DNA from 2 places in the Streptomyces sp. NPDC052036 genome. Region 1 is predicted to be linked to the other one. Evidence: riboswitches for the same ligand, from Rfam matches in the RefSeq annotation. Region 1 holds a riboswitch; the other holds the start of a gene.
What was found. Region 1 has a riboswitch for cobalamin ahead of AB0L95_RS21630 (CbtB-domain containing protein). Riboswitches for the same ligand answer to the same signal wherever they lie in the genome.

Region 1 (15,578 bases):
GACGCCAGTTCTACAACGTGGACATCGATCCCCACACCGGCAGCGGTCCCGACGTGCCCGTCCCTCCGGTGACGTACACCTCCTTCACCGGCCGGACGTGGACGTACGGCGACGACAGCCCGGACTTCGCCGAACCCGACAAGCGCGGCAACTCCTGGATCCGCGCCAACCGCATCCAGGTGCGGCGTGCCCACTACGCCGACGGTCCCGAGCGGATCAACGAGGGCTTCCATCTCACCGACGACGAGGTCCGCGCCCCCGTAGCGCGGATGGTGGACGAGGCGCTGGAGAGCGTGCGCGACTACTACTCCGACGTCGTCGACGGCAAGCGAGTCAACAAGCCGTTCGACGAGTGGGTCGATGGCTGGGCGCGGGTGATCCGCGACTTCGACGGCTACTCGATGGGCTCCTTCCTACGCGACCGCGCCGGGCTCAGCGACGAGGCCGTCGAGGCCGTCGGAACCCTGGAGAACATGTCCTCGCGGCTCTACCTCTCCTTCTTCCACAGCTTCCTGAGCCGCAGCGACATCAACCCCGCCGTCCGCTACTGGGAGATCCCCGGCGGCAGCTGGCGCCTGCCGCACGCCCTGTACCAGGGCCTGCACGACGAGGTGCAGCTCGGTCAGCGCATGATCCGTCTTGAGTACCACGACCCCAGCCGCGACACCGACCCCGATGGCACCGGGGCGGTCGGACCGGACGGGTGGGGCGTGGCGGTACAGACCGTCGACGAGGAAGACCCGAAGGAACTGCCTCGTCTGTGGACGGCGGACCTGGCGGTCGTCACCATCCCGTTCTCCGCGCTGCGCTTCGTGGAGATTGTCCCCTCGATGTCGTACAAGAAGCGCCGCGCCATCATCGAGACCCACTATGACCAGGCCACCAAGGTGCTGCTCGAATTCAGCCACCGCTGGTGGGAGTTCACCGAGGACGACTGGCGCGACACGCTGGACGGCATCGCGCCCGGCCTGTACGAGTACTATCGGCGGGGGCACGAGGCGGACACCGAGACCGTGTCCGTGCCCACGCTGCCCGAGCCGGAGGCCGGGCTGCTCGGCGCCGCCGTCAAGGACAGCCTCGTCACCGAGGAGATGCGGCGGATCGACGGCAGTCTGCCGCTGCGCGGCCCCGCCGTCCGGCCCGCCACCCACTGCTTCGGCGGGGGCTCCGCCGCCGACAACCCCAACCGGTTCATGTACTACCCCTCGCACCCGATCGCGGACAGCACGGGCGGCGGCGTCGTCCTCGCCTCGTACTCCTGGTCCGACGACGCCGCACGCTGGGACTCCATGCCGAAGGCGGAGCGCTACCTCTACGCCCTGCGCAACCTCCAGGCCGTGCACGGCCGGCGCATCGAGGTGTTCTTCACCGGCCGCGGCGCCACGCAGAGCTGGGCCCGCGACCCGTACGCCTTCGGCGAGGCCGCCATCTACACCGCGCACCAGATGACCAGCTTCCACCTGGACGTCTCCCGGCCCGAGGGCCCAGTGCACTTCGCCGGCGAGCACACCTCCCTCAAGCACGCCTGGATCGAGGGCGCGCTGGAGAGCGCCGTCCGCGCCGCCCTTGCCGTCCATCAGGCCCCGCCGGTCACCGACAGGAACGGTTCGGACCAGGACGTCTCGGGTGCGGACCGGGAAGGGGAGTCCTCGTGAGCGCGATCACCCCGGCTTGCACGATCGCCCGCTATCTCGCCCTGCGATTGGCTGAGTTGGGCATCACCCATCTGTTCGGCGTCCCCGGCAACCACCTCGGCCCGTTCCTCACCACCCTGCGGGCCCAGGGCGACATCGAGTGGGTCGGCACTCCGACCGAGGGCGGCGCGGGCCAGGCCGCCGACGCCTACGCCCGCATCCACGGCGTGGGCGCGGCGGCGGTGACGTACAGCGTGGGCGCGTTCAATCTGCTCAACGCCTGCGGCGGCGCGTACGTCGAGCAGATCCCGCTCATCGCCGTCAACGCCTGCCCACCGTACGAGCAGTGGCAGAACTTCCGCGCCGTCGGGCTGCTCACCTCGCACATGAGCCCCCGCGCCGAGAGCAACCTGGACGTCTACCGACAGGTCACCGTGGACGCACAGGTCATCTCCCATCCGGGCTTGGCACCCGCCCAGATCGACGCCGCGCTCACCGCGTGCGTATCCGAGCGCCGGCCGGTCTACCTGGAGGTCATGGAAGACCTGTGGGACGAGCCCTGCCCTGAGCCGACGGAGCCGATCGTCCGCCGCGAACGGCCTTTCAGCGAGCGCAACCAGAGCATGCTGGACCGCGCCGTGCAGGCGATCCTCACCCTGATCGAGGAGCACCCCGGCCCGGACGGCAGGCCCCGCCCGATCGTGTGGGCCGGCGAGGAGATCGCCCGGTACCGGCTCGGCGGGGAACTCACCGACCTGGTGGAGGCAACCGGCGTACCGTTCTGCACGACCGTCGGCGCCAAGGCCGTCGTGGACGAGGACATGCCGCAGTTCCACGGCGTCTACAACGGCAAGGCCAGCCACCCGGACGTGCACGCGATCTTCAAGGACTGGGCCACCTGCCGGATCGGACTCGGGGCCTGGTCCACGTCGAAGAACCTCGACGGCGAGCAGAACGTCGGCACCGACTGGGTGATGGCGGCGCACGGCGGAGTCAGCGTCGGCACCTCCTACTTCCCCGACGTCCAGCTCGCCCAGTTGCTGCCCGCCGTCCAGGACGCGCTGGCGAAGGCCTACGGCACCGAGGGTCTGTCCGCGGACTACTACGCCGAGTCCTACAGCTACGGGGGAGCGCGGGACGACCGCCCCGCCGGCCTGGCGCAGTACCGCGCCTCGCTGAGCGTCAGCGGTGCGCGGTCCCGGGACGCCGAACGGCTCACGTACGACGGCGTGTTCGACCGGGTCAACCACTTCCTGGGCCGGGAGACCACGGACGACTGGACGGTCGTGTCCGACGCCGCGTTCTCCCTCATCGGCTCGATGAACCTGTCCCTGTCCGCAGGCGGCTTCCTGTCCCAGATCAGCTGGCTGTCCATCGGCTGGTCGGTCGGCGCGGCCACCGGCGCCGCGCTCGCCCCGGAACGCGAGGGCGCCCGCCCGATGGTGTTCGTCGGCGACGGCGCCTTCCAGGAGACCTGCCAGGAGATCTCCACTCACACCCGCCTCGGGCTGCGCTCGGTGGTGTTCGTCCTGGACAACGGGTCCTTCTACGGCATCGAGCAGATGTTGGTGCACCCGGCCTACTACGCCGGAGAGGACCCCGCCGAGCCGGACTTCTACAACGTCCTGCACCCCTGGCACTACGACCGCCTCGCGGCCGTCTTCGCCGACAAGGACACCCCGGCGAGCGGCCTGAGCGTCGCCCGCCCCGCGGAGCTGGACGACCTGCTGGCCCGCCTCGGTGACCCGCACGACCCGGTCAACGCCGGACCCCTCCTGGTCCGCGTCCGCCTGCACCGGCACGACTATCCGCGGGCCATGGCGTACAAGGTGCCGAATACCTCGTGACCGGCATCCTCGTGGCCGAAACTCCCGTATCCGAAAATCTCGAATCCCGAGGGGGAAAGAAATGGCTGATCTGAATGTACTGATCGCGTTCGACGCGGCCACGATCGTCGAGCAGAATCCCAACGCGTCGCGGAATCCCGACGCGCCGACCTACGTCGACCAGAGCCTGATCTACATGACGACGCGGCACGACCACATCGTCGGCACCTCGGGCGCCGAGCTGAACCTGCGGGCCGAGCCCGGGGACACCGTCCGGTGGCGGGAGACGACGGTGTCGCTGGGCAGCGACTACAAGGCGCTGTTGTACCGGTACGTGAGCAGCGACCGCGACCACACACTCATCAGGACGCCGGAAATCGAGGTGGTCGACGGCGTCTATCCGCTGCCGCGGGAGGGCAGCGAGGGCAGTCCGGATTTCGTGACGCAGAAGTACCAGGACCACTACTGGCGCACCACGGTGAAGAGCGTCGGCAAGGTCGTGTACCACTTCTACTTCCAGATCCTCGACCGGCACCGGCAGTTGCAGGGGTACTTCCAGTGGGACCCCTTCATCACCATTGAGGACTCCTGACGGTCCGATCGTGACGGGCGGCGGCGCGGTCACCACCGCCGCCGCCCCCGGCGATGAGGAAGCCGTCGCGTTTCAACCTCGGCGCCGGGTACGTGACCTGGTGCCGGGGACGCTGTCGGACCTGTCGCGCAAGAACGGCGGCTTTCGGAACGGCGAGCAGGGCGACGATGGTGATCGGCTGCTGGCAGTGGGGGCCCCGCCGGGTCGCGGCCGGCTCCAGCGGGTCCCGCTCGGCAGCGGCTGGACGGGAGGTGCCACGGGGCGCGGCCTTCGGCCGAGACGGGAGTTCGGACAGAGGCGGTCGACCGCGATCTCGCAGCACGGCTCCCCGCGAACGTCAGGCTCAGGATCTGCCGGCGGTCTCGGCGGTCTCGGCGAGGTCGCCGGCACTGGCCGCTTCGTCCTGGGCTATGCCGAGAAAGCGCTGGATCGCTTCGACCGGCATGTCGAGCCCCTCGGACGCCAACTGCTCGTCGCCGAACACCTGCACTGCCTCGGTGACAGCCAAGGCCAGTTCAACCTCTGCCTTGCGGACCTTGGCCTCGGCCTTGTCCACGGTGTCGACCACCGCCAACTGGCGGCGCTGCTTCTCCTGAAGCCTCTGTTTGCGGGAAAGGATTTTGTCAGAGTTCTGCATAGACATGACCAAGATCATAATCAGTTCGCGTGCCCACTCGACGCCCTGTTCCACAGCCGGGTCACCGTCACGTCGGCCCGGTGGAGCAGGCCGAAAGCAAGACCTCCCCTGCGGGAACAGCCCGCGTGAGTGCCGGATCTGCCCCCGCTCGGACTGCAGGCGCCGACATGGGGCTGGGCGACGGCTCCCGCCCAGCCTGTGCGTCCGCATTCGCCCTGTTGGCGACCTCGCGGAGGCGTGAGCCGCCGCGCGGGCGTCAGGCCGTGTACGGATAGGCCGGATAGGTGAGGTAGCCGGCGTCGCCGCCCTGGTAGTACGTGGTCTCGTCGATGGGAGCGATCGGCAGGCCGACGCGGAGGCGTTCGACGAGATCGGGGTTGGCCAGGAAACCGCGGCCGAAACTGATCAGGTCGGCGCCCAGGCCCAGCCAGTGGTCGGCTTCCTCGCGACCGGTCTGCTTGGGGCCCATCGGGAGGACCGGATTGATGATCAAGGTCCCGGGCCAGGCGCGGCGTAGACCGATGAGCACCTCCTCGTCCGTGGTCGCTTCCAGGTGGACGTAAGCGAGTCCGAGACGGGACAGCTCTGTCAGCAACGTGGTGTTGAGGGCGAGTGCGTCGGTCTCCTCGACGCCCCAGAAGCCGCCCCCCGGGGAGAGGCGGATGCCCGTCCTGGCCGCCCCGACCGCGTCTACCGTCGCGGCCACGGCCTCCACGGCGAACCGGATCCGGCCCGCGATCGTGCCGCCGTAGCGGTCCGTGCGCCGGTTGGCGTTGGAGGAGAGGAACTGGGAGATCAAGTAACCGTTGGCGCCGTGGAGTTCGACTCCGTCGAAGCCCGCGTCGATCGCGCGGCGGGCCGCCTCGGCGTACGCGTGGGCGTGCTCGGGTACCTCGGCGGTGTCCAGCGCGCGGGGCATGGGTGCGGGCTGCGGGCCGGTCGGGGTGAAGACGTCGCCCACTGCGGCGATCGCCGAGGGGCCGACGGGCTGGTGGCCGGTCGTGTCGGGGTGCGAGACCCGGCCGCCGTGCATGAGCTGGGCGAAGATCCGTCCGCCGTTGACGTGCACGGCGTCGGTCACGGCACGCCATGAGGCGGCCTGCTCCTCGGTGTGCAGTCCGGGCGTGCCCGGGTTGGACTGCCCGACGAGGCTGGGCTGCACGCCCTCGGACACGATCATTCCGGCCGACGCGCGCTGCGCGTAGTACGTTGCCATGGACGGCGTGGCAACGCCGCCGGCCGCGGCCCTGACGCGGGTCATCGGGGCCATCACCATCCGGTTGGGCAGGGTCAGTTCACCGAGTCGGTAGCTGCTGAACAACGTCGTCACGTCGGGCTCCTCCGTCTGTGCATCGCGTGCCTAGTACCGGGCACAGCGCTACGCTAAAACCTGACATGGATGTCAGAGGCAAGCGGTGTGGCGTGGTTCACGAGGGGAGACGGTCGTGCGGATCGGCGAGCTCGCGGCACGTACCGACGTCAGCGTGCGGTCGCTGCGCTACTACGAGGAGCAGGGGTTGCTGACCAGCAGCCGTAGCGCCAGTGGGCAGCGGCATTACACGGAGGCCGAGGTGGAGCGCGTGCGATTCATCCAACGTCTGTACACGGCGGGCCTGTCCAGTCGTACGATTTCCGAGCTGCTGCCCTGCGTCGACACGCCCAGCGAGGGCAACTCCGATGCCGCTCTCGAGCGGATGGCGCAGGAGCGCAACCGCCTCTCCGAGTACATCGACGAACTCGTGCGGACCCGGGAAGCGTTGGACGGCCTGATGGCCACGGCCCGGGCCCACCGAGAGAGCCTGCGCACTCCGGCCGGCACGCGCTCAGGGCGTTGAACGCGCACCGTGGTTCCGGATCGGGATGCGGTACTTGAGGGACTGCGCGGCGCAGGGACCCGGACGGCGCGCTGTCGCCAGGTTGTCCGGTTGTCCAGGTGGTCGAGTTCCGCCAGGGCGCGGGTGTTGCGCGGCGGCCGGCTGGACCTGCTTCGCCCTGCGTGTCAAGGACCCGAACCGGCTGCCGAGTTCGAACTCCAGCGGCCGAATCGCAGCTCCACGAAGAGGGAGCAAGTCAGCGGCGGCCGCTCCGACTTCGCGTACGCCTGCTTCCTTGCCCACTCCTCGCTCACCACCCCGGCCGGCACCGCGATCGCCCAGGCCGACGTCAGATGGCAGATCGAGAAGGGCGACGAGCAGGGCAAGCAGCTCGTCCGCCTGGACCAGTACCAGGTCTGCAAGCCTGACTGACGCTGCTCTGAGGCCGGTCCTTGCCCTTCTGGAATATAGGAGCAAATGCCCCTATTGCTGGCTCGTCAGCGCCAGACCGTAATGACCACAGATTGCGACTGAGGAGCTACAACATGACCGTGAAGGTTGCCGCCGTCCAGATAAGCCCGGTGCTCTACAGCCGCGCGGGCACCGTCGAACGTGTCGTGAAGAAGATCCACGAGCTGGGAAGCAGGGTGTCGAGTTCGCGGTCTTCCCGGAGACCGTGATCCCGTACTGTCCGTACTTCGGCTTCGTGAAGGCGCCCTACGCCCTGATCGCCGACGGCGAGCAAATTCACGCCGCGATGTTCCCCGGCGGCCTCGGCAGCGAGAAATTCGCCCCCCAGATGGAGGTCGCCATCCGCCAGCACGCGCTGGAGTCGGCCTGCTTCGTGGTCAACGCCACCGCCTGGCTCGACGACGACCAGAAGGCGAAGCTCGTCGAGGACAACGGCGTCCCCGTCGGCTTGTTCTCCCACGGATTCTTCACGGCCATCGTCGACCCCGAGGGCCGCATCGTCGGTGAGCCGCTCGCCGCCGGCGAGGGCGAGGTCATCGCCGACCGGGACTTCACGATGATCGACCGCCGCAAGCGCATGGCTGACACGCGCGGCCACTACGCCCGCCCGGAACTGCTCAGCCTGCAGGTCGACCGCATGCCGACCGCGCCCCTCCACGAGCGCGGCACCGCCGTCGCGGCCCAGGCCACCCGGGTCGACGAAAAGCGTTCCACCGCGGCCCAGTGACCGTGCCCCCCGTCTCCGGCCGGCCCGCGGGCCGGCCGGAGTGACGCAAGACGGAGCCCCCGGCGGCCCAGCGATGACGGACAACGAGGTCCGAGGGACTTCGGGAGTCCGGGATCACCTCCGCCGGGTCCGGTCGAGGGACGCACCCCTCGAAGTACCCCGCACAACCCGACCCGGGCGGCACGCCCACCACCACCCGTGCCGCCGGGACCAGAAGACAACCTGCCGGCGGAACGTTTCCGCTCCACCATCGCGCTGCTGTCGATCACCACCGTGGCGGGTGTCGGCCTGGGGTACCCGCTGACCGGTCTGATCACCGAGGGCTTCGGGTACCACGGCAGCTTCTGGTTCGGCGCGCTGGTCAGCGCCGCCGCCCTCGTGTCGGCCGCGCTCGTCGTGCCGCGCTCCCGGCATCTGGCCTGCCGTCGCTTCGACGTGGTGGGCGCGGTCCTGTTCGGCGCGGTCCTCGCCGGGCTCCTGCTCGTGCTGAGCAAGGGAGGGTCCTGGGGCTGGACATCGCCGGCCCTGCTCGGCCTGCTCGCCGCGTCCCTGGCCTGTCTGGCGGTCTGGATCGTGTACGAGCTGCGCATCGGCCCGCCACTGGTCGACCTGCGCAAGCTCCGCAACCGCGTCGTGCTGACCGCCGACGTGATCGGACTCGCCGCGGGCATCGGGATGTACCTGCTCCTGTCCCTGGTCACGCGGCTGGCCCAGGCACCCGTGGGCGCGGGCCACGGCTTTGGTGCGTCGGTCGTCGTCACCGGGATGATCCTGCTGCCCTTCTCGGTCGGCAGCCTGCTGGCCGGCAGGGCCGTCCCGCTCGTGGCGGGCCGCCTGTCCTGGCGGCTGACGCTGCCGCTGTCCTGCGGCGTCGTCCTCGTGTCCATGCTGCTGTTCGCGCTGAGCCGGTCCGGCCTGTGGGAGCTGTTCCTCGTGACGGGCGTGGCGGGCGTGGGCGTGGGCTGCGTCTTCGCCCTGGTCCCCGGGTTGATCGTCAACTCGGTGGCCGCCCAGGAGGTCGGGAGCGCAATGGGCTTCAACCAGGTCCTGCGCTACGTCGGGTTCTCCACGGAAGCGCGTTGAGCGCCACGGTGCTCGCATCGCACACCTTGCCCGGACAGTCCCTGCCCGACCCCAACGGCTACGGGGCCACGGCCGTGCTGGGCTGCGTCATCTGCGCGGCCGCCGCAGTCGCCGCTGTCATGCTCCCAGGGCGCCGCGGCCACGAACCCGGCCTCGCCACCGAAGCAGGGCACGGACCGGCCGCCGCCCCATTTTCTCGTCCGGACCCGGAATCCCGGGCCTCGACGAAACCCGGCCGGACACGCGGATGACCACGACCGCCCGGCACCGCCTGAGCCCGGTGGCACTCCCGTCCCGCGGCCGGCAGGTGTCCGATCTGGGCGGCCGGTTGCCGGTCCGGACCACCCGCCCTCCTGCCCTGAAGCGCCTGCGCCGGGGTGATGGAGGGTGCGGCCCTAGAAGCTGAAGCTCATGAACGCCCCATGACCGCGCTCAGCCGCCCCGGCGAAGAATGCGACGAGCTCCTCGTAGGAGCGCTCAAGCCACTCCAGTTCGCCCTCGGCATCGAACCTCCACATGTTGGGGTACACCTCCTCAACCGTCATCCGCTCCGGGGCGTAGTGGGCCGCCAACTGTTCCCACGGGGTCGCCCGCAGACGCCGGGCCACGCTCTGGATCTGCTCCGCAGACCACCCGAACAGGGTGCCTTCCTGAAGGATTTGAGACCCGTCCATCAGGAATTCGATATCCACCTCTGTCTCGTCGAGCAGGAACTGGAGGCCGGCCCACGCCTTGCCCGGGCCGCCGTAGGGACGATCCGGCATCGGATCGCAGGCGTACAGCTCGTAGACGTACGCCTTGGCCCAACTCGGTTCCCTTTCCGCCCTGTCCAGCTCCTCCCCTGTCGCGCTGATGAACCCAATGCTCACGCTCATGAAAAGCAATCCCCCTTGGTCACCGTTTGATCGACCATTTGCTCCAACAGCGACGGCGAGTGTTCCACACGGCTCTGGCCACCGGGCTGCACCCTGCGGCGATGGGCGCTGAGACCAGTCTTCAAAGATCGCCGGACGTGGTGTCGGCCGATGTCGACTTCACCGCCGGTGTCGGGGCGGTCTGGATCGTGTGGCGTCCGAGGACGGCGGGGCGCACTCGGCCTCACGCGCAGGCTTGACCCCAGCGCTCCATCGCCACGGCCCATGGATCAACTGCGTCAACGTGTGCCTCGGGCGGGATGTGGGTCACGTCTCATCGGCGCCCGCCGGATCGAGGCTCCCGAGCAGCGCACGCTCATTGCTGTTCGGACGTCCCCCCAGCATCAAACGTGGAGCCGGACCTGCCATGAGGGCGCATCCCGCAGATCGATCCACGACGTGATGCGCTTCGTCTGTCATCGGCCCACTTCCCACTCGTAGTCGAACCAGATCCGATGCGTCCCGTCAGCGTCGACGGCCATTCCTCCGGCACCGGAGATCCCGGCCAGCTCTCCCGTGCCGCTCGTGGGCACGATGGTGAAGAACTCCGCCGTGCGATCGCTGCCGGACGTCGTCGCCGAGTGCACGAAGTTGAAGGCGCCGACCCGGCCGCACAGCGAGCCGTCGAACGACTCCATGGCCACATAGGTGCCCACGCCGGTCGTCTGGTCGAAGGCAGCGGTGAACAAGGTCGCCGAGCGACCGGCGACCTCGCCCTCGAAATGCTTCTCCATCGTCGCGACACCCACCGGAAGCCCAGTGGACACAGCCGGGTCCGGCTTCAGCTCGGTCGGGACGAACGCTTTGACAGTGAACGTTCCTGTAGCTCTCATGGAACGACCGTATCGGTGCGGTCTGACACCGCTCCTCCTTTGGGCGGACTGCTGCCGGCTCATCAAGTAGCGCTTGTAGTGTGCGACTCCTTCTTGCGTTCGGGCGGTCGGCAGACTTGTAGCCGCACCTCAGTTCCTTCGACACCCCGCTCGTTTCCCACGCCACCAGGACCCGACCATGAACGCTCCCCTCCTCACTCTGACCGCCTCGGCGGCTGCCCTGTTCTCCAACGCCGACGGCGACGTCCTGATCGTCAATCCGACATACAAGAGTTACTGGAATCTCCCCGGCGGCGCCGTCGACCGGGATGAAACCCCTCAGGACGCAGCCGCCCGCGAGGTACGCGAGGAACTCGGCATCACCCCGCCCATCGACCGTCTGCTGGTGCACGCCTGGGTCAGCTCTCCGGGCCGGGGGGCACAGGTCCTGTACATCTTCGACGGCGGCACCCTCAGCGCCGAGGACCAGGCCGCGATCACTCTGCAGGAATCAGAGCTGAGCGAGTACCGCTTCTGCCCGCCGGACGCCATGGAGCCCGGTCTGATCCCCCCACATCTGACAGATGTCTGGCAGGCTGCGCTGACGGCCCGCACCAGCCGACACCCGGCAGTGCTCACGGTCCGGCTGTAAGCATGAAGGGCTGGCTGGAGGCGAAGCCCCGGCCGGGCTCCCGGGGGAGGGGGTTCAGGCGGCGTTGCCTCCGGGGACCGGTTCGGAGGTGAAACCGAGGTCGTTCAGGTCGATCGCGTCGGCCATCGCCTTGAGCCCCGCGTCGCTGAAGTGCAGGTGGTCGCCCGCGTCGTAGGCGGGCAGGATGCGGTGGGGGTCGGCGGGGTCCCGGACCACGGCGTCGAAGTCGACGACGGCGTTCGGGCTCGGAGCCGACCGGAGGCTGAGCGCCTCGCAGGCAACCACCGCCGGAGACCGGTCTGCCCGGACAAACCCTCAGACCGGAAGGCCAGTTGTCCGATCTCACCGAACGCGAACGCGTCCTGGCCGCCGTCGCGAGCGGCCTGAGCAACGCCGAGATCGCGGCGCCGTCTCCGAGTCCGCCTTCTCCGCCTTCTCCGACTCCGCGATCAATGTAGGGTCAACGTGATCTCGCGATGCACTCATTGCTGGAGAACACCCTATGTCTGTGAGTTCGTCTGATACGGCGATATGGCTGCGGCGGTTCGGCGCGGTTGCCGGGCCGAGGCAGCGCCTGGTCTGCTTCCCCCATGCCGGCGGTTCCGCTGGTGTCTTCCGCGGCTGGCGCCGTGGACTGCCCGCCGACGTGGAACTGCTGGCGGTCCGCTACCCGGGGCGGGAGGACCGGATCAGAGAACCGTTCGTCGAGGACATGAACGAGATGGCCGGCGAGATCGCCGAGCAGCTGGCTCCGCTGCTCGACAGCGGCCTGGTCCTGTTCGGGCACAGCATGGGTGCGGACCTGGCCTTCGAAGTGGCGCTGCGGCTGGAGGAGAACCATGGCCGGCCCCCGGCCATGCTCGTCGTGTCCGGCAGCGGCGGCCCCGGCACCAACAACCGCGACCTGCCTGACGACGACGATGAATCGGTCGTCGACTTCGCCAAGTCCCTGGACGGCGTCAACTCGGCGGCGTACGAGGACAAGGATCTGCGCCCGCTGCTGCTCCCCGCCCTCCGTGCGGATCTGCGCATGATCAGGAACTACTCTCCTCGGCCGGGCCGGACCATCAATTGCCCGCTCTCGATCTATGTCGGGTACAGCGACCCGGATGTCACCATCTCCGAAGCACATGCGTGGTCGCATGCGTCGGTCGGTGGATCGAGCATCAAGGTGTTCCCCGGGGGGCACTTCTACTTGGTCGACTCCGAGCCGGAACTGCTGGACGACCTGTCCGCACGGCTGCGCGAGGTGCGGGCCGCCGACACCACGGTGGCTGCGGCCCCGAGGAGATCGTCCGCGACCTGACCTGAGTCCACCAGATCCTGGAAGGAACCGACGAGATCATGCGCGTCCTCGTGGCCCGCGGCCTGACGGAGGCATTCGGATGACCGGCAGTGAGGAACCCGTCCTGTTCCACACCTCCGGGCGGGCCGCCCGTATCACCTTCAACCGCCCGAGGGCACTCAACGCCCTGAACCATGCGATGGTTCGCCGCATCGACGAGGCCCTGACCGCGTGGGAACACGACCCCGCGGTGGAGGCCGTGGTCATCACCGGCGCGGGGGAGCGCGGCCTGTGCGCGGGCGGCGACATCCGGGCCGTCCACGACGACGCCCGCGACGGGGACGGCACGGCCTCGGCCGCGTTCTGGCGCGACGAGTATCGCCTCAACGCCCGTATCGCCCGCTACCCGAAGTCGTACGTCGCCACCATGGACGGCATCGTGATGGGCGGCGGGGTCGGCGTCTCCGCGCACGGCAGCGTTCGCATCGTCACCGAGCGGTCCAGGGTCGCGATGCCCGAGACCGGCATCGGCTTCGTCCCCGACGTCGGCGGCACTTATCTGCTCGCCCTCGCCCCGGGCGAGTTGGGCACCCACCTCGCCCTCACCGGTGCGCAGATCGGTGCCGCCGACGCCCTGCTGTGCGGCCTCGCCGACCACTACGTACCGTCCACCTCGGTCCCCGAACTCCTCGACGACCTCGCCGAGACGCCCGTACGAGAGGCCCTCGTCCGCCATGCACGGCCCGCACCGCCGGGAGAGTTGGCCGGACAGCGGGAGTGGATCGACAGCTGCTACGCCGCCGACAGCGTCGAGGAGATTCTCGACCGGCTTCTCGCTCACGGCGGTCGGACGGCCAAGGAGACCGCGGAGATCTTGCTCTCCAGGTCGCCCACCGCCCTCAAGGTCACCCTGGCCGCCCTGCGCCGCGCCCGCCGCCTCGGCCGGCTGGAACACGTCCTCGACCAGGAGTACCGCGTCTCCTGCGCGGCCCTGCGTACCCACGACCTGGTGGAGGGCGTCCGCGCCCAGATCATCGACAAGGACCGCAACCCGCGCTGGTCCCCGGCGACCCTCGCCGAGGTGTCCGACTCCGACGTGGAGCGATTTTTCGCCCCCCTCGGCGACCGCGAACTGGGGCTCGCCGGACCCGGTACCGCCACGGAGACGGCCCGGTGAGCCAGCGGCGCCCGTGTCGCGCGGTGTTCTTGTCCGCCTGGTGTGGAGAGGAAGATCACGCCAGGGGGAGGCCATCTTGGCCACGCACCCGACACGCGGTACGGTCTCTCCGAGATTGACGACGGTACGACGGAAGCCGGTGAAAGTCCGGCACGGTCGCGCCACTGTGTGCGAGACGCCTCCCGGGGCGGCTCGTGAGTCAGACCCGTGGCTGTCGTCCTGTGCACCACCGAGATGGGACGCGAACTCCCAGAGGAGGTCCTGCCATGGCGCAGACCGTCGCCCAGCCGACAGCCACCACCCCCGTCGTTCCCGCCAAGCTGCCGCTGAACGCGATAGCTCCCTGGGCGGTTTTCTTCGGCATCCTCATGCTCATCCTGTTGTACTTCGTCGGCGCCGAGCAGGGCGCCACCTCCGTGTTCAACGGCACGGACGTCCATGAGTGGGTGCACGACGCCCGCCACCTGCTCGGCTTCCCCTGCCACTGACGCGAGGGACGCCGCACACCCATGAACTCCGCAACCGTACGCAACCTTCTCGTGCGGGGCATGCTCGGCGGCCTGGCCGCCGGCCTGCTCGCGCTGGTCGTGGCCTACCTCCTCGGTGAGCCGAACGTCGACAGCGCGATCAGCTTCGAGGCAGCCCACTCCCACGAACACGAGATGGAAGTCGTCTCCCGCTCACTGCAGTCCACCGCCGGTCTTGCCACCGGCGTCCTGGTCTACGGAGTCGCGTTCGGCGGCATCGCCGCACTCGCTTTCTGCTTCGCGCTCGGCCGGGTCGGCAGCTTCTCCCCGCGGGCGACCGCGCTGCTGCTGTCCGGCTGCGCGCTGCTGGCCGTGTACGTCGTGCCGTTCCTGAAGTATCCGGCCAACCCGCCGTCGGTCGGCAACCCCGACACCATCGGCAAGCGGACCACCCTGTACTTCCTGATGATGCTGCTCAGTGTGCTCCTGGCGATCGCCGCCACCATTCTGGGCAAGCGGCTCGCGCCGCGACTGGGCAACTGGTACGCGACCGTTGTCGCCGTCGTCGGCTTCGCCGTCCTGATCGGTCTGGCGTATGCCTTCCTCCCGGTGGTCAACGAGGTGCCGAAGGACTTCCCGGCCACCCTGCTGTGGCGGTTCCGTCTCTCGGCCCTTGCCATCCAGCTCGTCCTGTGGGGCGGATTCGGTCTGCTCTTCGGCGAGTTGGCGGAGCGCCAGCTGAATCCGAAGCCCGTACCGGCCACTCGGGGCCGGGCGGTCGCCGCTCCGAGCTGAATTGACCCGAGACACAAGAGGGCCCACGGAACCATCCGGGGCCCTCTCGCGTTCTCCGGGCACCGACAGACCCGGTCCCTGGTGAGACCGGCGGATCAGGACGCGGGCAGCTCACCGCGGACGGTGCGGGCCGCGGCGACCAGGTTCTCCAGCGAGGCGCGGGTCTCGTCCCAGCCGCGGGTCTTCAAGCCGCAGTCGGGGTTGACCCACAGACGTTCGGCGGGGATGGCCTTCAGCCCGGTGCGCAGCAACTCCGCCGCCTCCTGCTCGCTCGGCACGCGCGGGGAGTGGATGTCGTACACCCCGGGCCCCGCCTCGCGCGGATAGCCATGGGCGGCGAGTTCGCGGGCGACCTGCATATGGGAGCGGGCGGCTTCCAGGCTGATGACGTCGGCGTCGAGGTCGTCGATGGCCTGGACGATGTCGCCGAACTCCGCGTAGCACATATGGGTGTGGATCTGGGTGTCCGGCCGCACACCGCCGGTGGTGAGCCGGAACGCCTCGGTGGCCCACCCCAGATAGGCGGGGCGGTCGGCGGCGCGCAGCGGCAGCGTTTCGCGCAGGGCGGGTTCGTCGACCTGGATGACGCGGGTCCCGGCCGTCTCCAGGTCGTGGACCTCGTCGCGCAGGGCGAGTGCGACCTGGCGGGCGGTGTCGGCGAGGGGCTGGTCGTCGCGCACGAAGGACCAGGC
Region 2 (15,578 bases), on a different contig from region 1:
GTGGGCGGGCGAGGCGGCCACGACGTTCGGCCCCCGCGCGCGGGTGGACGCGGCGCTCGCCGTCCGCCGGGCGGCCCGCGTCTGGCCGCCGCTGGAGCGGCTCGTCGAGCAGGAGGCGCCGGACGTCCTCGCGCTGTCCGAGGAGGAGCTGGCCGAGCTGCTGGGCGTCGCGGCCACCCGGCTGGGCGCGGCCGGGGTCGCGGTGCACTGGCCCCGGGACCTGGCGCAGGACCTCACCGCCACCGCGGTCGTCCGGCCCGCGCCCGGCTCGGCAACCGACGGCACAGGGTTCTTCGAGAGCGAGGACCTGCTGCGGTTCCGCTGGCAGCTGGCGCTCGGCGGCGATCCGCTCACCGAGGCCGAGATGGACGCGCTCGCGGAGGCCCACCGGCCGGTCGTCCGGCTGCGCGACCGGTGGGTGCTGGTCGACCCGGCCCTCGTCCGCAAGGCCCGCAAGCGCGAACTGGGCCTGCTCGACCCGGTGGACGCGCTGTCCGTCGCGCTCACCGGCAGCACGGAGGTCGACGGCGAGACGGTGGAGGCAGTGCCGGTCGGCGCGCTGGCCGCGCTCCGGGACCGGCTGACGGCAGGCGTCGGCGCGGTGGACCCGCCCCCGGGCCTCGCCGCCCGGCTGCGGGACTACCAGCTGCGGGGCCTCGGCTGGCTCGACCTCATGACCTCCCTCGGCCTCGGCGGCTGCCTCGCCGACGACATGGGTCTCGGCAAGACGGTCACCCTCATCGCCCTGCATCTGCGCCGGGCCCGTCGTGAGCCGACCCTGGTGGTCTGCCCGGCCTCACTGCTGGGCAACTGGCAGCGGGAGATCACCCGATTCGCCCCCGGCGTCCCGGTGCGCCGCTTCCACGGCCCCGAGCGCACCCTGGACGGCCTGGACGGCGGCTTTGTGCTCACCACGTACGGGACGATGCGCACGGCCGCCTCCCGGCTCGCCGAACAGCCCTGGGGCCTGGTCGTCGCGGACGAGGCACAACACGTCAAGAACCCCTACTCGGCGACGGCGAAGGCCCTGCGCACGATTCCGTCGCCCGCCCGTGTGGCCCTCACCGGCACCCCCGTGGAGAACAACCTCTCCGAACTGTGGGCCCTGCTCGACTGGACGACCCCGGGACTGCTCGGGCCACTGAAGTCCTTCCGCGCCCGGCACGCACGCGCCGTGGAGAACGGCGAGGACACACAGGCCGCGGAGCGCCTGGCCCGCCTGGTCCGTCCCTTCCTCCTGCGCCGCAAGAAGTCCGACCCGGGCATCGTCCCGGAGCTTCCGCCGAAGACGGAGACCGACCACCCGGTGCCGCTCAGCCATGAGCAGGCCGCGCTCTACGAGGCGGTGGTACGGGAATCCATGCTGGCGATCGAGATGGCGGAGGGCATCGCCCGCCGGGGCCTGGTCCTCAAGCTCCTCGGCTCGCTCAAGCAGATCTGCGACCACCCCGCGCTCTATCTCAAGGAGGACACCGGGACGGCGGCCGGCCTCATCGTGCGCTCCGGGAAACTCGCCCTGCTCGACGAACTGGTGGACACGCTGCTGACCGAGGACGGCTCGGCCCTGGTCTTCACGCAGTACGTCCGCATGGCCCGTCTGATCACCACGCATCTGGCCTCCCGCGCGGTGCCCGTCGAACTGCTGCACGGCGGCACCGCGGTGCCCGACCGCGAGCGCATGGTCGACCGCTTCCAGAGCGGGGCGACCCCGGTCCTGGTCCTCTCCCTCAAGGCGGCGGGCACCGGTCTGAACCTCACCCGCGCGGGCCATGTCATCCACTTCGACCGCTGGTGGAACCCGGCGGTGGAGGAACAGGCCACGGACCGGGCCTACCGCATCGGCCAGACCCAGCCGGTCCAGGTCCACCGACTGATCACCGAGGGCACGGTCGAGGACCGTATCGCCGAGATGCTGGAGTCCAAGCGCGCCCTGGCCGACGCGATCCTGGGCACCGGCGAGACGTCCCTGACCGAACTGACCGACCGTGAGCTGAAGGACCTGGTGTCGCTGAGGAGGGCGGAGTGAACGGGGCGGAGAAGGAGACGCGTCCCGAGGAGACACCCGGCGCGGACGGGCGTCCCGCCGACGCGGCGCGACGCGCGCTGCGCGCCGCCCGGGACCGTGAGCGGGCCGCGGGGGAGGACCGCGACGGCGAGCCGCCCGCCGAGGACGCGGAGGTCACCGTGCCCGAGGGGACGAGGAGGCACTCCCGACCGGGCGACGCGGCACGCGCGGCCCTACGACGGGCGAACGCGGACCGCCGCAGCGGTGCGGAGACCGGGGCGGGCGCGACGACTCCGGGCGCACTGACTCCGGGCGGGCCCGGGACCGAGCCGCCGGCCGGGAACGAACCCCCTGTCGGGACCGGGACCGGAGGAGGGACCGAGGGAGACGCGGCGACAGCCGCGCCCTCGGAACCCGCCCGCACCACACGCCCCGGGGATGCCGCCCGAGAGGCCCTGCGCGCCGCCCGGGCAGAAGCCGCCCGGGCCGAGGCAGAAGCGGAACAGGAGCGGAACACGAAGCCGGCAGAGGACCGCGCACCACAGCGTCGGCCCGGAGCCTCCGGGGCGCCCGGCGGGCAGGCTGCGCCCGGCACACGGGAACCGACCGCCGAACCAGGGCCGCCCGGCGGCAGCACAGAGTCGTCCCGTGTCGTCCGGCTGTCCGGGGCCCGGCGGCGCCGGGACGCCCGTACGCGGGCGGCCGGTGACCGGAGCAGAGACGTCCGGGATCTGATCGCCGGAGCCTTCGGGCTCCCGCCGTCGGTGGCACCGCGCGGCGGAACCGCCTCCGCCCCGCCGACCACCGGCGGCCGGAGGGAGGAGGCGTCCGCCCGCTCCCGGCCCGAGGTGGTGGACCTGTTCTCGAAACGCCCGCAGGCGACACCGGATCCGTCCGAGGAACCCCGGGACACGCCGCCCGCCGCGCCCCCGGCGGCGCGCTACCCGCGGTCCATGGCGGCCCCGGACCGTGACGGCGAGCTGCGGCGCACCTTCGCCTCCCTGCCGACGCGCACGCCGAAGCAGAAGTCGACGGAGGACTCCGCCGACCGGTTCGCCGGGACGTGGTGGGGCAACGCCTGGGTCGCGGCGCTGGAGGAGGGCGCCCTCGACGCGGCGCGGCTGGCCCGGGGACGGGCGTACGCGGACCGGGGGCACGTGGACGCCATCACCGTCACCCCGGGGCTCGTCCTCGCGTATGTCCAGGGGAGCCGTCCGCGTCCCTACCGGGTGCAGGTGCGGCTGCGGACGTTCTCCGACGAGGAGTGGGACCGCTTCCTGGACGCCGCCGCCGAGCGGCCGGGCCATATCGCCGCACTGCTGGACAGACAGGTGCCGCACTCCCTCGCCGAGTGCGGGGTCCGGCTGCTCCCCGGACCCGGCGACCTCGAACCGCGCTGCAACTGCCCCGACGACGGCCACCCCTGCAAGCACGCCGCCGCGGTCTGCTATCAGACCGCCCGGCTGTTGGACCAGGACCCCTTCGTGCTGCTCCTGCTCCGAGGCCGGGGCGAGCGTGCGCTGATCGACGCGCTGTCCCGGCGCAACGCGGCCCGTGCGGCCCGCGCCGCCCGGGAACAGCGCCCCGCGCCCGTGCCCGGAGTACGGGCCGGTGAGGCCGTCGCCCGGCGTGTACTGCCGCCGCTTCCCGCACCGTTGCCGCCGCCCGCTCACCCCGAGCAGCCACCGGCGTACCCGGCGGCGCCCGGCGGCCCGGACCCGCTCGCGCTGGACCAACTGGCCACGGACGCGGCGGCCCGGGCGCACGCCCTGCTCACCACCGGGCAGGATCCGGTCGCGGACCTGACGCTGTGGCAGGACGCGGTACGGCTGGCCGCCGCCCGCCCGGGTTCGGGCCTCACGGCGGCGACCCGCCCGCTGTACTCCTCGCTGGCCGCCGCGGCCGGGCGGACCCCGGGCGACCTGGGGCGCGCGGTCGCCGCATGGCGGCAGGGCGGACCGGGGGCCCTCGCCGTCCTGGAGGAACCGTGGGATCCGCCGGCCGGCCGCTTCGACCGCGCTCGTCCCCAGCTCCTGGCCGCGGACCTGCCCGCGTTCCGGCCCTGGCGCAACCGCCTCACGCACCCGGACGGGCACGCGCAGCTCCGGCTCGGCACGGACGGACTGTGGTACGCCTACGAGTCGGAACCGGGCCAGGAGGACTGGTGGCCCCGAGGCACCCCTGACCCGGACCCGGTCGGCGCGCTGACGGGACTGGGGGCTCCGGCCGAGCGGTGAGCGGCACAGAGCGGTGAGCGGCACCAAACGTTGAACGGCGCCAAGCGGCCAACGGCCTCTCAGGTCAACGGCCTCTCAGGCCCGAGCCGAGCGCGTCGTCGGCGACCTGACGGTCCGATAGCGTGGCGGCGCGGCACGTGGTGTCCGGTCTCGTGCCGCCGTACCTCCAGGCCGTCTGCTGCCCAGACCGGCCACCGTGCCTTCGGGAGACCCCTTGTCCCGCACCACCGTTGTCGTACTCGCCGCCCTCGTCCTCGCTTCGACGGCCTGCTCGGCCCCGGGCCACGGCACGCCCGCGCGGCCGACCGCCACGGCCACCCACGCGAGCGCCGGTCAGATCGCCGCCTGCACCGACAGGATGGTCACGGGGCGGCACGGCGGGATAGGAGCACCGGAGTGCGCGCGCCTGCCGCAGGCCGACTATCTGAAGGCGTTGCAGGTCGCGAACCAGCGAGGGCAGGAAGCCCTGCAACGGAGCAACAGCAGCACGTCGCATCCCACACAGCCGTAACGGACAGGCGTCGGCGGGTTCACCGAGCGGGCTCCTCGTGCTCCTGCGCAGGATGTTCCTCGGGTGTCGGCCCGATGAGGACCTGGATGTCACGGAGGGCTTCGCGATAGCCGTCCCCGAAGCCCGTGTCCGCGGTGACGGGCTCGCTGGCGATCCAGGCACGGATCCGGGCGACGGCCCCCGCCGTCTTGAGGCGCTCGGCGGGGGAGAGGGTGTTGAGGGTGGCTTCCGGGTCCTCGTCTCTCTCAGGGTTCCGTGCCGGGACCGCGCCGTGGAACGCGGGCAGGCGCTCGTCGAACGCGGCGTGGACGACATCGTCGCGGGTGAGGAGTTCGCGCCGCACATAGGAGGCGATGCGCCGCCACTCCTCGCGTTCCCCGGCACTGAGAGCGCGGTCTTGGGCGGCGCGTTCGGCCCGGTCGACGGACCTGCGGACCTTGGCGCGGGCCCAGGCCAGGGCGTCCGGGTCGTGGTCGTAGTGGTCGAGGCTGCTCATACGAACTCCCATGGGTCGTCGCTGAGTTCCGTGGTGCCCGCGATGGTCCGCCCGGTAACACCGGGCGTGCGCCCAGCGGTTCATGGGCGACGCGGTCTCGCGAGGGATGCCTCGGCCGGGCCCGGCCGGTCAGCGAGGCACACGATCGAGTGAAGTCTCCGCCAGGGGTGGCCCGCGCCCGGCAGACGACCCGGGTCACCGACCTGCCCGTCCTCATCGCTTCGCCGACACCGGCTTCGGCGAAGCGATGAACGCCGCCCGCCCCGTGCAGCTGATGGAGGACGCGGGCGTGGCCGGACTGCATCTGGAGGACCGGGCCGACCCCAAGCGCTGCGGCCGCCTCGCCGGCAAGTCCGTCGTGCCGCGGGAGGACATGGCCCGCCGCCTCAGGGCGGCCGTGGACGCCCGCCGTGATCCGGACTTCCTGCTCGCGGCCCGCACGGACGCTCGCGCCGTCGGGGGCCTGGCAGCGGCGATCGACCGGGCGAAGGCGTACGTCGACGCCGGCGCGATCTTCTCCGAAGCCTTCGCGGACGAGGCCGAGTTCGAAGCGTTCCGCGAAGCGGTCCCCTGTCCCCCTCCTCGCGAACATGACGGAGTTCGGCGAGAGTCTCCTGCTGGACACCCGCATCCTGGAGAACCTCCCCTCCGCCAGGCACTTGACGCCCCGAAGGCCTTGTCCGCCACCGCGCCCGGCGGCGGGCGCCCCGACCGTCCGCACGCAGGGCGGTGATGACGCGCTGTCACCCGGGATGCGACGATGCCCGACGACAAGGCGACGGCGGAACGAGGAAGCCGGTGGAAGACCGGCGCGGTCCCGCCACTGTGATCGGCGAGCGGATCCCGAACAGACCACCGCCCGGAGACGGGCGGGAAGGACGGGACGAGCAGCGACCCGAGAGCCAGGAGACTCACGTCGTCGCCTCCTCGACCCAGACCGGGGCGGATCTCCCCGGAGGAGGAGCGTGACGAGCCATGTCCGAGACACGAACCGATGAACCGGTGGGAGCCGGCCCCGCCGGTCCGGCGCCGTGCCGGATCGTGGTGTGCAGGGACTGCTGCTGCGGAAGCCCGAAGGTGACCGGGGTCGACCACGCGGAGCAGACCGCCCGCCTCGCGGAGCAGGCGCCCCTACGGGTCTCCACCTGCCTGGACGTGTGCGATCAGGCCAATGTGATCGTCGTCCAGCCCTCCGCCGCAGGACGCGCCGCCGGCGCCCGTCCCGTCTGGCTCGGCCTCGTCAACGACCCGGCCGCCACCGAGGACATCGCCGCATGGGTACGGGCCGGCGGCCCCGGCATCGCTCCCCGCCCCGACATCCTCGACCTCTACGCTTTCACCCCGCGCCGGAGCCCCCGGCCGCGCGGCGCAACCCGAACCGCCTGAAGACCGTTACCAAGAAGGTCACGATCGCGGCGACAACCGGGTCATGCGCCTCGGGATCGATCCCTGGGGCACCGAAGTCCCGCCGGGCCGAATGTGAAGCCGGCTGCGGAGGATCTTCGCGATGCTGCCACAACATGGGACGGCTTGCACGGGGTTGCGACCCAGCACGTGAGAAATGGTGAGATGTGAGAGCGTGAAGGCGTGAGTGAGACACCGACGAACACCCTGCAATACCGCTTTGACGGGCCGGAAGACGCACCTGTCCTGATCCTGGGTCCCTCACTTGGTACGACCTGGCACAGGTTGTAGGGACCGTCCAGCCACTCCAGCGCGGGCACGAAACCGCAGGTCAGGGCTTCCTGGTCCGGGAGGGTCCGCCCCGTTGGTGACAGCTGTGTGATAGCGGGTGATACGGCGGAGCCCCGTCGGGAACCATCCCGACGGGGCTTTTGCCACGGAGCGGGCTACGACGTGGTGCGGCGTCGGGCACGGTAACCGACGTACGAGGGCTCCCCGCTTCGAGGCTCAGGAGCAAGGACGCGCGGCACAACGAGGCCCGGCCGACCCCGCAGCACGTCGTTCGCTCCACTCCCGGGATTGCTTGCCTCAGCGAACGGGCCTCGCCGAGCACGCTTACCTCGTTGCTCCGATCGCCGGTCTGCCGGACGGCGAGCCCGGGCGCTCCGCCCGCATCACCCGTGAACAGGCCCCGGAACTGGCCGACTGCTGAGCGCGGCCTGCTTCATTGTGGTCAGCTACCTCTCCGGCGCGAGAGTCGGGTAAGTGCTCAACCTCCGCCGAGGCTGCACGAGGTTCGACGCGGTCACAGGACTGTGGTTGATGGAAGGGCTCTATTTTTCAAGGGGGCGGAGGACGAGCACGGCAACAAGATCTCCGAGGGGCAGGTGCGGCCCGATCACTGGGTCGTCATCGAGATCGTCGCCCGGGCGGAAGTGCGCGGGTTCGCGGATTCCCGGACTGCCTGCGTCGGGAACCTGTTCGTCAGCAGCCGCATCGCACTGGTTCAGCGACGGGTGCACGCCATGACCCGAACACCGTTTGGTTGGCCAGACCGTACTTATGGCCCGGATCATCGGGCGATCCGGGCCATCGCATACGACCGTTCAGGCGGCTGAGGCCGTCGGCGCGGATTGCTCGGCCTCGTCGAGCCACGCGATCAAGGAGATGCGGGCGCGGGCGACCCGCGAGCGCACCGTGCCGATCGGGCAGTCGCTGAGGTGAGCCGCTTCCGCGTAGGGAAGTCCCACCATCTGGGTGAGGACGAATGCCTCGCGGCGGTCGTCGGGGAGCGTGTTCAGCAGCTCGGTGAGTGCGATGCCGTCGTCGAAGCCGGGCAGGTCGCGCGGCTGGGTGCGTTCGGCGGCCGACTGCCAGTCGTCCGTGTCCGACAGGCGGGGGCGGGACGAGTTGTAGCGGATGCTGTCGATGACCGCGCGACGGGCGATGGAGAGCAGCCAGGTGCGGGCCGAGGAGCGGCCTTCAAACCGGTGCAGGCTGCCGAGGGCCCGCAGGAAGGTGTCTTGAGTCAGGTCGTCGGCGCTCTGGGGGTCGGCACCGAGGTACGTCACGTAGTGGCGGACGTCTCGGTGCAGGGCGCGTACGAAGAGGTCGACGGCATCGGGTTCGCCGCCGCGGGCGGCGAGGGCCAAGGCCGTGATCGAGTCTTCTCTCGAGTTCTTCCTCGATCGTTCGCACGATGCAGGCAGGGCAGGAGTGATCACCTGGGATCTGTCCTTCTCGGGAATCAGGTATCCGGCGTCCGGCCGGCGCGCGCCGCAGGGCAGCGGGCGACACGATCGGAACCCGGTGGTGGGGTGGACGGCCGGGCGCTGGAGCGCACGGCCGATGCCCGAGGCAGGGAACCGACGGCTTGACGGCTGTGGGGACGGCCTCGGGGAACCGGCTGTCGTCAGGCGACAGCGGTCCCGGCGGGCGGGCCCCGAGAGGTGATCGCGTGGGTGAGGAGGAGGCGCGGTGCCCGGTCCGACTCCGCTCGGCGGGCGCGGACGCGCGGCCGGTGCGGCGGCACGGGCAGCCGGAGGAGCAGGCGCAGCGGCGCGAAGAGCCAGCCGGCGACGGCCCGCAGGATGCGGAACGCGGCACGTTCGCCGTACGCGAGCCACAGCGCGCACAGTAGTGCGGCCAGCAGGTGGGCGAGGAGCATGCCGGTCGAGGACATGGTGGCCATGTCGTGGGCGACGGCGCCGGCGGGCGCTGCGGAAGCCATGTGGTCCATCGAGCCCATGGGAGGCATGGAGCCCATGGAAGACATGGAGTGCACGGCGGCCATGTCGTGGCCCATGGAGTTCATCTCGTCCATGGAGCCCGCCCCCGATGGCGAAGCGCACAGGAGGTAGGTGAGCCACTGCTGGGCGAGCGACCTCCCGCCGGACGGTACGGGGTGGGCGACAGCCTGGGCGAGAGAGAACGACGAGTGGAGTACGGCCTGCGTGGCCACCGCGGTGGAGGCGACGAGAAGCGGTCCGCGTTCGCGGTCGGCCAGCCGCCAGGCCATACCGCCCGTCGCCACCGCGCCCGCGGTCATGGCCCACCAGGGCACCGCGGTTCCCGACATCATGATGTGACCCAGGGCCGTGAGCAGCACACAGCAGGCCGCGAACACCGCGGCCCGTACCGTGCGAGAACACCACCCAGCAGTCATGGCAGCCTCATCCTCGCATTCGCGCTTCCATGGTCACCGGGGGGTACGGAAAACGGACTATGCCCCCCTCAGCCCCGAATTTGTGATCCAGGCCACGGTAACGGGGTGGAACTCCTCGGCGGTTGAGCCCGACTTCTCTCGAAGCCCCGGAGATTCCCGGGTGGGAGGAGGAACGTCGGTGGCGGCGGACCAGAGCCAGACTCAGAGTCAGATCGGGACCGCGGCCGGAAACGGTCCGGCACAGGCGACAGGTGCCATGACGGCGCTGCTGACGTGCGCCATGGCCTTCTCGATGATGCAGCTGTTCCTGCTCGGTGCGCTCGGACCACGGCTCGTGGACGACCTGAAGGTGTCACCGACCGTGCTGGGGTTGACGACGACCGTCGGCTTCGGGGCCGCGGCCGTGCTCTCGCCGGCGGGCGGGCGTGTGGTGGACCGGCTGGGTCCGCGCCGCTGCCTGGTCGCACTGCTGCTGGTGTCGGCGGTGGCGCTGGCGCTGATTGGCTCGGCGCCGGGCACCGGCTTCCTGCTGACGGCGGTCGCGCTGGGCGGTCTTCCTCAGGCGCTGGCGAACCCCGCCACGAACAAGGCGATCCTGGCCGCCGTACCAATAGAGCGGCGGGGCTCGGTGACCGGTATGAAGCAGTCCGGGGTGCAGCTGGGCGCGTTCGCGGCCGGGCTGCCGCTGGCCGCGCTGGCCGGGATGACCGGCTGGCGGGGCGCGGTGTGGACGGCGGCCGGTGCGGCCGTGCTGGCGGCCGTCTGGGCGGCTCGTGCCTTGCCCGCCGACCCGCCGCCGAAGGTTGCGCCGGCCTCGTGGGTCCCGCGTGGCGCGATCGGCCGGCTGGCGCTCTTCTCGCTGCTGCTGGGTTGCGGCATCGCGTCGGTGAACACATATCTGGCGTTGTACGGCGTGCGGCGGCTGGGGCTCGGACCGACGGCGGCCGGTGCGCTGGTGGCGGTGCTGGGCATCGCGGGCATCGCCGGGCGGGTGGGCTGGTCGAAGGTGGCTGGGCAGCCGGGCCGGGCGGCGTGGCTGCCGGGTGGACTGGCCGCCGGTGCGGTGGGGGCGGCGCTGCTGCTGGCGGCCTCGGCGTACGCGCACCCGCTGGCGTGGGCCGCTGCGGTGGCTGTGGGCCTCTTCGCGGTGGCGGCCAACGCGGCCTCGATGGTGCTGGTGATGCAGCGTGCGGCGCCCGGCCGGGCCGGTCAGGACTCGGCGCTGGTTTCGGCCGGTTTCTTCGCCGGGTTCGCGATCGGTCCGCCGCTTTTCGGGCTACTGGCGGGCGCAGGGCGGTACGGGACGGGATGGCTGTTGGTCGCCGGAGAGTTCGTGGGGGCGAGTGTGGTGGCGCTGGCCTGGGCGGTGCGTGAGCGGCGTTCGGTCGTTGGGCGATGAGCGCGGCGCGTGCGGCGAAGGGCTTGATGGGCATGGCTCCGCAGCCCCGCCCTGATGTCCCCGACTGGGTGGCTCCGGCGCTGGATTCCGTCCTGGAGCGGGTGGTGGCCACCCAGGCCCAAGTCGGGGACCGCTTCCCGCTGTTCGCCGACCCCCGCACAGGCCGGTGGACGACGACCGGACGCGGCTCGTGGACGGGCGGTCTCTGGGCGGGGCTGCTGTGGCTGCGTGCCCGGTACACAAAGAACGATGGCGCCCGCGAGGCGGCGGCGAAGTACACCGATCGACTCGCGGACTGGGTGCACGCCGACACGGCCGCCCGCGGACTGATCTTCTGGTACGGGACCGCGCTCGCCGACACTCCCGAGGTGACCGAGCTGCGAGATCGAGCCGCCCGCGTCTGCCGGGATGCGTATGACGCTGAACTCGGTCTCGTCCCGTGGGGCTCGGCGTTCGGCGGCCCTCGCCTCCTGGCCCGCGTGGACGGCGTGCCGGGCATGGTGCCGCTCCTGGCAACGGTGGATGAGCAGGCTGCCGAGGCTCACCTGCGCCGCCATCTCGAACTCTGTCTCGACAACGGCTCCTTCGGCTGGTCCTGGCGGTACGAACGCCCTGCGCGCTGGGTCAGGTGCGACGATCCGCCGCCCGGCTGGAGCCGGGGCCGGGCCTGGCTGCTGCTGGCCGTGGCCGACGCCATACACCGTCTCGGCGCCGATGACCTGGCACATGTCGCGCGCCACTTGATTGCGGCCCATGCCGTCCCGCCCGCGGACGAGACCCACCCGGGAGGCCCCCTCGACACTTCCGCCGCCGCCATATCCGCGGTGGCCCTGCTCAAGCTCGGCCGACGTGAACGGGCCGTCCAGGTGCTGCAAGAACTGGTCCGCACCCATCTCTCGAGCGACGGACGACTCCTGGACGGCTGCTACGACCTCACCTCAGGAACGGCGACACGGCACGAGCTGATCTGGGGCGACTACTTCCTCGCCTACGCGCTCGCTGCCCTCACCGGCCTCATCGATCCCCACGAAGTCTAGGGAACACGCAGCACCCGGCGCGCGACCGAGGTGATGTGCAGTTCGTCCGGGCCGTCGAGGATCCGGGCCGCCCTGCCGGTGCGGAACAGCGCGGGCAGAGCAGTGTCCGGACCAAGCCCCGCGGCGCCGTGTACCTGGATCGCCGCGTCGGCCACTTGTTGGAGAGTGCGGGCGGCGGCCACCTTGGCCAGGCCCACCTCCACGTGCGCGTCGAGGCCCGCGTCCAGGCGGGCCACGGCCTCGTGGACGAGAGGGCGGGTCGTGCGCAGCACGAGCAGCGATTCGAAGACGTGGCGCTGGACGAGTTGGAGGTCTGCGAGCGGGCCGCGGGAGCGGGTACGGGTCGTCGCGCGTGAGCGCATCAGGTCGAAGGCCCGCCCCGCCTGCCCCAGCCAGCGTAGGCAGCGCAGCGTGCGTCCGAGTTGGAGCCGTTCGGCCGCGACGTCCAGTGCATTGCCACGCTCGCCGATCAGGTGGTCGTCGTTGACCACGACCCCGTCCAACTCGATCTCCCACTGCCCGCCCGCGCCGAGCACCGGCAGTTCACGAACCACACGGAGCCCCGGCGAGTTTGCCGGTATCAGGAGCAGTGACAGTCCCTCGCGGTCCGGCGGTGTGCCGTCCGTGCGGGCGAGGACCGTGACGAGGTCCGCGTCGGCCGCCCCGCTGGTGAACCATTTGCGTCCGCTCACCCTCCAGGTTCCGTCATCCGCGGGTACGGCGCGGGTCGTGGTGAGGAAGGGGTCGGTGCCTGGGGTCTCGGGCTCGGTCATGGCGTAGCAGGCCCGTATGTCTCCGGCGACCAGGCGTTCGGCGTACCGTTCACGGACGGCCGGGCTGCCGTGCCGCCACAGCATCGACGCGTCGAGCAGGGGTGCCGAGCCGAGGGCGGCCGGGCCGTGGTCGCTGGCTCCCTCGGCCTCGGCCACATGGGCGTACGACCGCAGTGGCAGCCCTTGGCCGCCTAGTTCCGAGGGAAGCGGGAGCGCCCAGAGCCCTTCGGCCTTCGCCTCGCGCTGGAGCCTGCGCAGCACGGCGGCGGCCTCCGCACCGCCGGCGTCCAGTACGGGCTCGCAGGGCATCACCCGTCCGCGCACGAACTCGGCGACGCGATCCCTCAACGCCGTTGCGTCCGGCGGGCAGTGGGGCATCCCGGTGATCTCGTCCATGCGGGTCTCCGTCACTTTCCTCGTGATCCGCGGGAACCCCGGCCGCCGGCCGTCCGACTCCCTCTTCCGTGGAACAGGTCGGGGGCGACCGTCCCCGGGTTCCCGCGCGTCAGGAAAGGAGAGGCATGGCAACTCCAGCCACACCGGCCGTCGCGCGGACGGCCGGACCACTCGACGGCCTCCGTCTGGAGAGTTCCGGCCCGCCGGGCCCGGCGGACGGTCTCATCGCGGAGCATCTGAGACTGCTGGGCGCCGAGACCGACGGCGGCTGCGGCAGCCGGCTCACCGTCATCGGAGGCGACATCGGCGGTGTCACCGCCCGCAGCACGTGGGGAGAGACCGCGACCGACGAGGCCACCGTCCAGGCGGCGACCGGCATCATGGCCGTACACGGCCGCCGTGACGGCGCCCCGCGCGGTCTCGCCGTCGACTACGTCGCCACGGCCACCGGCGTGCTGGCCGTGCAGGGCCTGCTGGCCGGGCTGCTGGCGCGGGCGCGCGGCGGGAATGTCGCACAGGTCGAGGTCAGCGCGGAGCGGGCCGGGCTGCTGGTGGTCTCCCAGTACCTGGCCGCCGCCGGCGCCGAGGAGGGCGAGGCGGTCGAACTCCTTGCGGGCGGGCCGCCGTTCACGTCGGCCGACGGGATCGTCTTCGAGTTGGAGGCGCTGGATCCGGGGGTGTGGGCGTCGTTCTGGCGCACCCTGGAGGCCCCTGAGGAATCGATACGCCGGGGGTGGCGGCCCTTTCAGTTTCGGTATGCCACGGCCTGCGCGCCCTTCCCGCGGACGTTGCACGATGCGGTGCGGGCAAGCTCCTGGGAGCGGATCCGGTACGCCGCCGAGATGTCCGGCGCCGACGTGTGCCCGTTGCGGTCGCTCGCCGAGCGTGCGGCCGAGTACGACGGTGCGGCGCCCTGGGAGCTGAACTCTTACGACGAGGCGTACGTGCCCGGCAGATCCGCCGACGCCCTGCCCCTCACCGGATTCACCGTTCTGGAAGCCGGGCGCCGTATCCAGGCCCCGCTCGCCGCTCACCTCCTCGGCCTGCTGGGTGCGGAGGTGATCCGGATCGAGCCGCCGGGCGGTGACCCGTTGCGCGGGATGCCGCCCGCCTGCTCCGGGGTCTCGGCGCGCTGGCTGGCGTTGAACCGGGGCAAGAAGGCCGTCGAAGTGGACATCAAGTCCGCGGCCGACCGGGAGCGGCTGCGCGAGGTGGCCGCCGACGCGGATGTGTTCCTGCACAACTGGGCGCCGGGCACGGCCGCCCGTCTCGGCCTCGACCGCGAGCGCCTGGCCCTCGCCAACCCGGCGCTCGTCTACGCCTACACCAGCGGCTGGGCGGACCGGCTGCCCCAGGCCCCCATGGGCACCGACTTCATGGTGCAGGCCCGCACCGGGGTGGGCGAGGCCGTGCGACCCGCGGACGAGCCGCCCGCTCCGTCCCTGATGACGCTGCTCGACGTGCTCGGCGGCCTGCTCGGCGCCGAGGCGATCCTGGCGGGGCTGCTGCTGCGGGAGCGCACCGGACGGGGGGTGCGCGTCGACTCGTCACTCCTCGGCGCCGCCGACGTGCTCACCGCACCCCATCGGGCCCGGGCCGCGCAGGGACTCGACCCGCGCAAGCCGGCGGGGTTTCGCCGCCCGCTGCGCACCGCCGACGGCTGGATTGCCCCAGCCGATCTGTCTGCGGCCCCCTACGACATCGGAGAGCTGTCCACAGACCAGGCGCTGGAGCGGCTGCGTGACCGCGGCCTGGCCGCCGTCCCAGTCGTCACCGACCTCGCCGACCTGCTCTCCTGCGGCCCGATCAACCGCGACGCGTACGGCGCCCCCGCCGTGCCCGGCCCCTGGAGCTTCGCATGACCGTGGACCTGCACGACCTGCTGCCCGCCGAGCTGCGCCGCACCTGGGCCGTCGACGGCACCTGCCCGGACCTGGACCTCTACAGCCTCTACCGAGCCCACCAGGTCGCCGACTTGCACCGCATCGCGGTCATCGATGCCAAGGGCAAGCTCTGTTACACCGCCCTGGACCGCAAGGCGCGATGTCTGGCGGCCGGTCTGTCCGGGCTCGGCATACGCATCGGTGACGTGGTCGGCATACAACTCCCCAGTGGCCGGGGCGCCGTCATCGCCGACCTGGCGCTGGCCGCGCTGGGTGCCATCGCGCTGCCCTTCCCCGTCGGCCGCGGCACTCGCGAGGCGGCCTCCCTGCTGCGCCGGTCGGAGGCGGTCGCCGTGATCGCCGCCACCGAGCACCGCGGAAACCACCACGCCGCCGAGCTGCTCACGCTCGCCGACGAACTCCCTTCGCTACGCACGGTGATCGCCGCCGGGCCCGGAGCGCCTGAGGGGACAGTCGCGTTCTCCGCGCTGCTGCGCACCGACCCCACGTCCTTCAAGCCGGCCCGCCCCGACCCCGACTTGGCCGCCCGCATCCTGGTCTCGTCCGGATCCGAGGCCGAGCCGAAGATGGTGGCGTACTCGCACAACGCGCTGGCCGGCGGCCGCGGCAACTTCCTCGCCGCGCTCATGCCGGACGGTCAGCCGCCGCGCTGCCTCTTCCTCGTGCCGCTGGCCTCCGCCTTCGGTAGCAGCGGCACCGCCGTCACGCTCGCCCGGCACGGTGGAACGCTCGTCCTGCTGGATCACTTCAT

Region 2: it holds a riboswitch for cobalamin, as region 1 does, so the genes downstream of both, AB0L95_RS01430 ((2Fe-2S) ferredoxin domain-containing protein) here and AB0L95_RS21630 (CbtB-domain containing protein) in region 1, are expected to answer to the same signal.

What each region holds. Positions count from the first base shown of each region.
Region 1 is NZ_JBFAWW010000015.1:66,366-81,943, forward strand. It holds gene AB0L95_RS21550 (FAD-dependent oxidoreductase) at 1-1,655, shown strand, start outside; gene AB0L95_RS21555 (thiamine pyrophosphate-binding protein) at 1,652-3,481, shown strand; gene AB0L95_RS21560 (inclusion body family protein) at 3,543-4,052, shown strand; gene AB0L95_RS21565 (hypothetical protein) at 4,396-4,695, opposite strand; gene AB0L95_RS21570 (alkene reductase) at 4,946-6,019, opposite strand; gene AB0L95_RS21575 (MerR family transcriptional regulator) at 6,135-6,524, shown strand; gene AB0L95_RS21580 (hypothetical protein) at 6,615-6,935, shown strand; gene AB0L95_RS21585 (hypothetical protein) at 7,049-7,183, shown strand; gene AB0L95_RS21590 (nitrilase-related carbon-nitrogen hydrolase) at 7,180-7,701, shown strand; gene AB0L95_RS21595 (hypothetical protein) at 7,900-8,784, shown strand; gene AB0L95_RS21600 (YfbM family protein) at 9,180-9,659, opposite strand; gene AB0L95_RS21605 (DUF3224 domain-containing protein) at 10,115-10,531, opposite strand; gene AB0L95_RS21610 (NUDIX hydrolase) at 10,710-11,162, shown strand; partial or broken gene AB0L95_RS21615 (SGNH/GDSL hydrolase family protein) at 11,217-11,402, opposite strand; gene AB0L95_RS21620 (alpha/beta fold hydrolase) at 11,665-12,468, shown strand; gene AB0L95_RS21625 (enoyl-CoA hydratase/isomerase family protein) at 12,548-13,624, shown strand; cobalamin riboswitch at 13,710-13,854, shown strand; gene AB0L95_RS21630 (CbtB-domain containing protein) at 13,891-14,112, shown strand; gene AB0L95_RS21635 (CbtA family protein) at 14,134-14,886, shown strand; partial or broken gene metE (5-methyltetrahydropteroyltriglutamate--homocysteine S-methyltransferase) at 14,982-15,578, opposite strand, start outside.
Region 2 is NZ_JBFAWW010000001.1:271,141-286,718, reverse strand. It holds gene AB0L95_RS01455 (SNF2-related protein) at 1-2,026, shown strand, start outside; gene AB0L95_RS01450 (SWIM zinc finger family protein) at 2,023-4,242, shown strand; gene AB0L95_RS01445 (hypothetical protein) at 4,457-4,753, shown strand; gene AB0L95_RS01440 (hypothetical protein) at 4,773-5,249, opposite strand; partial or broken gene AB0L95_RS01435 (isocitrate lyase/phosphoenolpyruvate mutase family protein) at 5,420-5,893, shown strand; cobalamin riboswitch at 5,990-6,183, shown strand; gene AB0L95_RS01430 ((2Fe-2S) ferredoxin domain-containing protein) at 6,225-6,635, shown strand; gene AB0L95_RS01425 (hypothetical protein) at 7,237-7,365, shown strand; gene AB0L95_RS01420 (hypothetical protein) at 7,469-7,771, shown strand; gene AB0L95_RS01415 (sigma-70 family RNA polymerase sigma factor) at 7,760-8,377, opposite strand; gene AB0L95_RS01410 (hypothetical protein) at 8,566-9,318, opposite strand; gene AB0L95_RS01405 (MFS transporter) at 9,575-10,717, shown strand; gene AB0L95_RS01400 (sugar ABC transporter permease) at 10,714-11,754, shown strand; gene AB0L95_RS01395 (acyl-CoA dehydrogenase family protein) at 11,751-12,923, opposite strand; gene AB0L95_RS01390 (CoA transferase) at 13,049-14,785, shown strand; gene AB0L95_RS01385 (class I adenylate-forming enzyme family protein) at 14,782-15,578, shown strand, end outside.